Regions from separate parts of the Pseudomonas sp. EA_105y_Pfl2_R69 genome, predicted to be linked through region 1. Evidence: riboswitches for the same ligand, from Rfam matches in the RefSeq annotation. Region 1 holds a riboswitch; the other holds the start of a gene.
What was found. A riboswitch is a leader RNA that binds a small molecule or an ion and turns the genes downstream of it on or off. The one in region 1 is predicted to bind cobalamin.

Region 1 (3,398 bases):
CCAACGGTTACCGCTGATGCTCAGCACCGGACGCGTGGCCATCAGCTGTTGCAGGCGCTGATGGCGTGAATAGGCGGATTTAGCGTAGCCGTTGTCGATCAGCATATCGGCGCTGACGAAGACGTCCGGCGGGCTGTCGACCAGGTCTTCGAGGGCATAGCGGCTCCAGCCGGAACGGCCGAGGCTGGCCAGGTGATTGCGCAAGCCCACCGCCTGGAACACCGTATCGACATAGGTATTGGCCCCGGCGCTGCCGCCGTTGGCGCGCAGATAAAGCGCGCTGAGCGGCCGCGGGCGCTGCTGCAAACGCGCCAGGCGGGCCTGCACATCGGCAACCAGTTCGTTGCCGGCGGCCTCACGGCCGATCTGCCCGGCGACCCAATTGGTGCTGTCGAATATCTGCGGCCAGGTGGTCGGGTAAGGCACCACCAGCGTCTTGATGCCGTGACGCTTGAGCAATTCGGCCTGGTTATGCGCCTGCCAGCGCCGCGAGGCGAGGACGATATCCGGGTGCAGGGCGATGATTTCTTCCGCCGTGGCGTCGTTGGCTGGAAACTCCCGGGCCTGTTCGGCCATCGAGGAAATCCGCGGGTCCTGGCTCTTGCGCGACACCGAGAGCAGCTGCGCGGGCGCGGCCAGGCTCAACGCCAGCATATCGGCGCAGAGATTGGTCGAGACCACGGTCGGCAAGGCCGCGGCCCCGGCCCCGGCCAGCGGGGCACACAGCAGCAACAGCAGCGGCAGGACGCGCACGCGGGGCATCAAAAATCGATGCCGGCCTGGGCTTTGACGCCGGCGTTGTAGGCGTGTTTGACGTCGCGAATTTCGCTGACCGTATCGGCCAGTTCGATCAGCTCGGGCTTGGCCGCACGGCCGGTGACGATCACGCTCTGGCCGGCCGGCCGGGCGCGGATCGTCTCGATCACCATGTCCGCATCCAGGTAGTTGTACTTGAGCATGTAGGTCAGCTCATCGAGCAGCACCAGGTTCAGACTGGGGTCCGCGAGCATGCGTGCGGCATGCACCCAGGCCTCGTCCGCGGCGGCCTTGTCGGCGTCCCAGTTCTGCGTGTCCCAGGTAAAACCGGTGGCCATGGCGTGGTAGGCGACCTGCGCGGCGTTCTGCCGCAGATAGGTGACCTCGCCGGAGGCCTGGGTGCCCTTGATAAATTGCACCACGCCGACCTGATGGCCATAGCCCAGGGCGCGATACAGGGTGCCGAAGGCCGAGGTGGTCTTGCCTTTGCCGTTGCCGGTGATCAGCACGACTATGCCGCGCTCTTCCTGGGCTCTTTCGATCCCGGCATCGACCACGGCTTTCTTGCGCTGCATGCGCTCGGCATGGCGCTGTTTTTTCTCATCATCGATCATGGGTCGCACTCCGCAGCCGCATAAAAACCATCGCGCAGGGCGACGGATCGAGCGCAACCGCGGGGAGCTGGCGCGATGCACAGGCATCGAACCCTTGATGACGACTACTGAGGGAAGACCGCCCGAAACGCGGGCATGCAACAGCACCGGCAACCACCCACACCCCGGGGTACGCACCTTGTTTCGATCAGGCCGGTCTTCTGGCTCACCTTCATCCGAAGTCCGCGCCTTCCCGGGCGGTTGGCCCAGTGGCGTGTGGCGGCTTCGTCAGGTTCTACAGCAGCGGGGGCTGCGCCGGAATACTCAAGGGATTACTCCCAGAGGTCACCGGACTTCCCGTTTCAGCCCGTAGCGCGATTGCGCACGGGGCACCTGTTCGTTGGCCGGCAGGGTAGCGCAGTCGGCACCTTCCGGCAATTCGCCGCGGTTGACGGACTTCGCGCATCATGGTCAGCTAGCGGGCTGTTTCAGGTGTCTCGCGTCATGGCGCGAGGTGAAACGGGAAGCCGGTGGGTTCGATCCGCAAGGTCGAGCGAGTCCGGCGCTGCCCCCGCAACGGTAAGCGTACGCAAGGTCGTCATCGCCACTGTGTCCTAGGACATGGGAAGGCCGACCTCCACTGTCCAACCGACAGTCGTCGCAAGCCCGGAGACCGGCCTGAAACCTGTTTGGCAACCCGCGGTGGGCGGGGCGCGCCGAAATCGGGTTCGTTCCGCTGTCCGCGCTCGCCCGCTTTTGTGCTGCTTCCCTTCCTCGCGTGGCCGTTTTTCGACTCCCAGGAAGGTTCAAACATGTCCACCAGCACGCTGTCCGCCAGCCCCGCGCTTGCCCTGCCCCTGTCCCAACGCCTGATCCTCGCCATCGGCAGCTGCCTGCTCGGTGCCGCGCTGATCTTCTGCGCCGGCTTCGCGCCGATGGAAGTCCTGCATAACGCTGCCCACGACGCCCGCCACAGCGCCGCTTTCCCCTGCCACTGAGGATTCGACAATGATCAAGCGAATCGCTCAAACCGCAGGTTTTGCGGGGCTGCTGGCCGCGCTACTGCTGACCCTGATGCAGAGCCTATGGGTCACACCGTTGATTCTCGAGGCGGAAACCTATGAAAGCGCCGAGCCGGTAGCCGAACACAGCCATGCCGCCAATGCGGCCCATGATCATCATCATGACGCGGACGCCTGGGCACCCCAGGATGGCGCACAGCGCACCCTGTTCACCGGACTGAGCAATCTGGTGGTGGCGGTAGGCTTCGCCCTGATGCTCGCCGGCCTCTACAGCCTGCGCGCGCCGGGCCGTACCTGGCAGGGACTGCTCTGGGGCCTGGCAGGTTTTGCCACCTTCAGCCTGGCACCGGCTATCGGCCTGCCGCCGGAACTGCCGGGCACCGCCGCAGCCGAGCTGACGTTGCGCCAATACTGGTGGGTCGGCACGGCCGCCAGCACCGCCGCAGGTCTGGCCCTGCTGGCGTTCGGCGGGCAGTGGTGGCTGCGCGTCCTCGGCCTGCTGTTGCTGCCCCTGCCCTACCTGGTCGGTGCACCGCAGCCCGAAGTGCATGAAAGCCTGGTCCCGACAGCCCTGAGCCAGCACTTTATCTTTACCTCGCTGCTGGTCAATGCGCTGTTCTGGGCCGCTCTCGGCCTGATCAGCGCCTGGCTGTTCAGCCGTGGGCAACAGGCGAGCTGAACAGGCCGGTGAGCGCTTTCTGTAGCACGGATGCAATACGGGAAGATGTAAAGCCCCGCACATCACCGCCGGATTTCATCCGGGCTACGGGGTTCAGCGCACGGTAACCGACGCAGGCCATACAGGCTTGCGTCGACCTTGCCGCGGTTGTCGACTATGGCGATTTCGCCGCCCAGTTCACGCAGGCGCGTGTTGATATCGCTGGCGTACAACTGCTTGAGCCACAGCCGATAAGCCATGCCCTGCCCCGCATCCAAATAACGGTGCAGTTCGGCCAGGCCGAACGTCCAATGGCCCGGCTCACAGCTGAAGCCTTGGGCGCGCAGTTGTTCCAGCACCTGCGCATCG
Region 2 (3,398 bases), on a different contig from region 1:
GTAGCGGTGCTGAATAAATGCCGCCTGATTCCAGCGCGAGTCCTCAGTAAAGTTCTCGCTACCCGTCACTCGATCTTCATACCAATCGGCACCCAGCAGCAGCTGATGGCGCTCATTGAGGGTCAGGGTATTCACCCAGTTGACCGAGTCACGGTAGGTGTTGAAGCTGTAGAACGCGTCGGCGCTGGCGTGTGGCTGATCGTTGCCGGTATCACGCTTGTCTTCGCTGTGACCGATTTCCAGGCGACTGTTCCAGGCTTCGCCGAGGTTGGCGTCGATATAGCTGGACAGGCTGCTGAGCTGGAAGTCGGTGGTGGGCAGCGAGGTACTGAAGATGTCCTCGAACTCGGACTGGCCGCGCTGGTCGAGGGCGCTGAAGCCTATCTTCAGGTCGTCATTGAATTGGTGCGATACGTTCAGGCTCAGCGATTTATTGCGGTAGGCATCGTCATCGCCATTGGCACCGAAATTGTCGCGTGTGGCATCGATGCCCTGGGTTTCATCGAGTGCTGCACCCAGGTTGAAGCGGGTTTGCCCGTCGCCGCCGGACAGGCCAAGGCTACGCTCGAAGGTCTGGTTGCTGCCGACGCCAAGGCGAACGTAGGGCTTGAGTCCGTCGCCGCTGCCTTGACGGGTGAAAATCTGCACAACCCCGCCGATGGCATCCGAGCCATAGAGCGCCGAGCGTGCGCCACGCACCACTTCTACCCGCTCGATCTGCTCCGGGCTGAGAAATTCCAGGCTGCTGGTGCCGCTGGAGGCGGCGGAAATACGCTGGCCGTCTACCAGTACCAGGGTTTGTGCGGTCGAGGTGCCGCGCATAAACAGGCCGGTCTGGCTACCCGCGCCGCCGGTACGGCTGACGCTGACGCCTGGGACGCGCTCGAGTAGCTCCGCCACGCTGCGCACTTGCAGGCGCTCGATGTCCTTGCGGGTAAACAGCGTGGTTGCAGCCGTCGCCTGCCGGACCGATTCGGCTTGCCGCCCGGAGGTTACGATCAAGGGTTGCAACTCGAGTGAGTCGGCGTGGCTGCTGGCCTGATCGGCATGGGCCGCCAGCGGCAGCAGCGCCACAGCCAGGGCAAGACGGGACAATTTCATTGAAGAATCCTCAAAAGACAGAAAAACTTTCGAGGAGGGCAGGGACAAGCACCGGGCAGGGAGGCGTTAGCCAGCGCTTGACGGTGATGCCCTCCGCAACACCAGTCACTTCACGCCGAGGCAGGTCTCCGGGCTGCCGACTGCCTTTCTCACCTTCCCAGGCGAACCCAGTGGTCTTTGAGAAAGGCTGCGCTTGCGCGCTGTCGGTTACCGTTGCGGGGGCAGCGCAGGCCTTGCGGCTGTCGAGTCGACAGCGGCGCACCTGCTTCCCTTTTCACGCTGCTGGTTTGGCAGCGACCTCGGACAGATAAAACGTCGCGCACCTTAAGCCGGTGCGGAGGGTAAAGCAATGCGCTCTGACGGCTGGCTTGCTACTGATTGTCGCCTATCAGGTCGGCCAGGCGTTGGCGCACTGCCGCGTCGATGCCGGTAGCGTCCAGGCCGCACTCGGCGAGCATCTGGCTCGGCTTGGCGTGCTCGACGTAATAGTCCGGCAGGCCCAGCTGCAGCAGCGGCTTGAGGATATTCTCGCGGGCGAGGAACTCGCCGACCGCACTACCGGCACCGCCCATGATGCTGTTCTCTTCGATCGTGACCAGCAATTCGTGGTTGGCGGCCAGCTGGCGTACCAGGGGCTCGTCCAGGGGTTTGACAAAGCGCATATCCACGACCGTCGCATCCAGACTGTCACCGACCTTAAGCGCCTCACTCAGCTGTACGCCGAACACCAGCAGAGCCACTTGGCGGCCCTGACGGCGGACGATGCCCTTGCCGATTTCCAGTGGCTGCAGGCCCGGTTCGATAGTCGCGTTAGGGCCGCTGCCGCGCGGGTAGCGCACCGCCGCCGGGCCGTCGAACAGGTGGCCGGTGCTGAGCATGCGGCGCAGTTCGTTTTCATCGCTCGGGGTCATCACCAGCATGCCGGGGATGCAGCGCAGGTAGGACAGGTCGAAGCTACCGGCGTGGGTCGGGCCGTCTTCGCCGACCAGGCCGGCACGGTCGATGGCGAACAGCACATCAAGGTGCTGCACGGCCACGTCGTGAATCAGCTGGTCATAGGCGCGCTGCAGAAAGGTCGAATAGATCGCCACCACCGGTTTGGCACCGTCGCAGGCCATGCCGGCGGCGAGGGTCACGGCGTGCTGCTCGGCGATGGCGACGTCGAGATAGCGCTCGGGATAGCGCTCGCTAAAGGCCACCAGGTCCGAGCCTTCCTTCATCGCTGGGGTAATGCCGACCAGGCGCGGGTCCTGCGCGGCCATATCGCATAGCCACTGGCCGAATACGCTGGAGTATTTCGGCCCAGAGGCTTGTTTGGGTTGCGCTGCTGGCGCGTTGATCGCCTCCAGCTTGGTGATCGCGTGATAGCCAATCGGGTCGATCTCGGCCGGGGCGAAGCCCTTGCCCTTCTTGGTCACCACATGGAGGAATTGCGGGCCCTCCAGGTCACGCATATTGCGCAGGGTGGCGAGCAGGGTCGGCAGGTCGTGGCCGTCGATCGGGCCGATATAGTTCCAGCCCAGTTCCTCGAACAGGGTGCCGGGCACCAGCATGCCCTTGGCGTGTTCCTCGGTCTTGCGCGCAATCTCCCAGGCACCTGGCAGGCGCGAGAGGATTTTCTTGCTGCCCTCGCGCATGCTGGCGTAGGTGCGGCTGGAGAGGATCTTGGCCAGGTAGTTGGACAGGCCGCCAACGTTCTTCGAGATCGACATGTCGTTGTCGTTGAGGATCACCAGCATATTGGCGTTGACGTCGCTGGCGTGATTCAGGGCCTCGAAGGCCATGCCGGCGGTCAAGGCACCATCGCCGATCACGGCTACCGCCTTGCGCTTGCTGTTCTGCAGCTTGGCGGCGATGGCCATGCCTAACGCTGCGCTGATGCTGGTGCTGGAGTGGCCGACGCCAAAGGTGTCGTACGCGCTTTCCGAGCGGCGCGGGAAGGCGGCGATGCCGTCCTTCTGCCGCAGGCTGCCCATCTGTTCGCGGCGGCCGGTGAGAATCTTGTGCGGATAGGCCTGATGGCCGACATCCCAGACCAGACGGTCATCCGGGGTGTCGAAGACGTAATGCAGGGCCACGGTCAGCTCGATCACGCCGAGGCCCGCGCCGAAATGCCCGCCGGTCTGCCCAACCGTATACAGCAGGTACTGGCGCAACTCGTCGGCCAAGGTTTCCAGCTCGGCTTCGCCCAGGCGGCGTAGCTCGTCCGGCGTGTTGGCACGGTCTAGAAGGGGCGTCAGCGGGCGCTCACGGGGAATCTCGTGGAAGGTCGTCGGCATCAGGCAGATCGTTATAGG

Region 2: another riboswitch for cobalamin. It lies ahead of AACY13_RS09685 (TonB-dependent receptor domain-containing protein); the one in region 1 lies ahead of cobO (cob(I)yrinic acid a,c-diamide adenosyltransferase).

What each region holds. Positions count from the first base shown of each region.
Region 1 is NZ_CAXAOO010000009.1:162,177-165,574, reverse strand. It holds gene AACY13_RS21210 (ABC transporter substrate-binding protein) at 1-762, opposite strand, end outside; gene cobO (cob(I)yrinic acid a,c-diamide adenosyltransferase) at 762-1,370, opposite strand; cobalamin riboswitch at 1,544-1,761, opposite strand; cobalamin riboswitch at 1,823-2,045, shown strand; gene AACY13_RS21200 (CbtB domain-containing protein) at 2,162-2,347, shown strand; gene AACY13_RS21195 (CbtA family protein) at 2,358-3,050, shown strand; gene AACY13_RS21190 (hypothetical protein) at 3,113-3,398, opposite strand, start outside.
Region 2 is NZ_CAXAOO010000003.1:70,593-73,990, forward strand. It holds gene AACY13_RS09685 (TonB-dependent receptor domain-containing protein) at 1-1,101, opposite strand, end outside; cobalamin riboswitch at 1,204-1,418, opposite strand; gene dxs (1-deoxy-D-xylulose-5-phosphate synthase) at 1,473-3,380, opposite strand.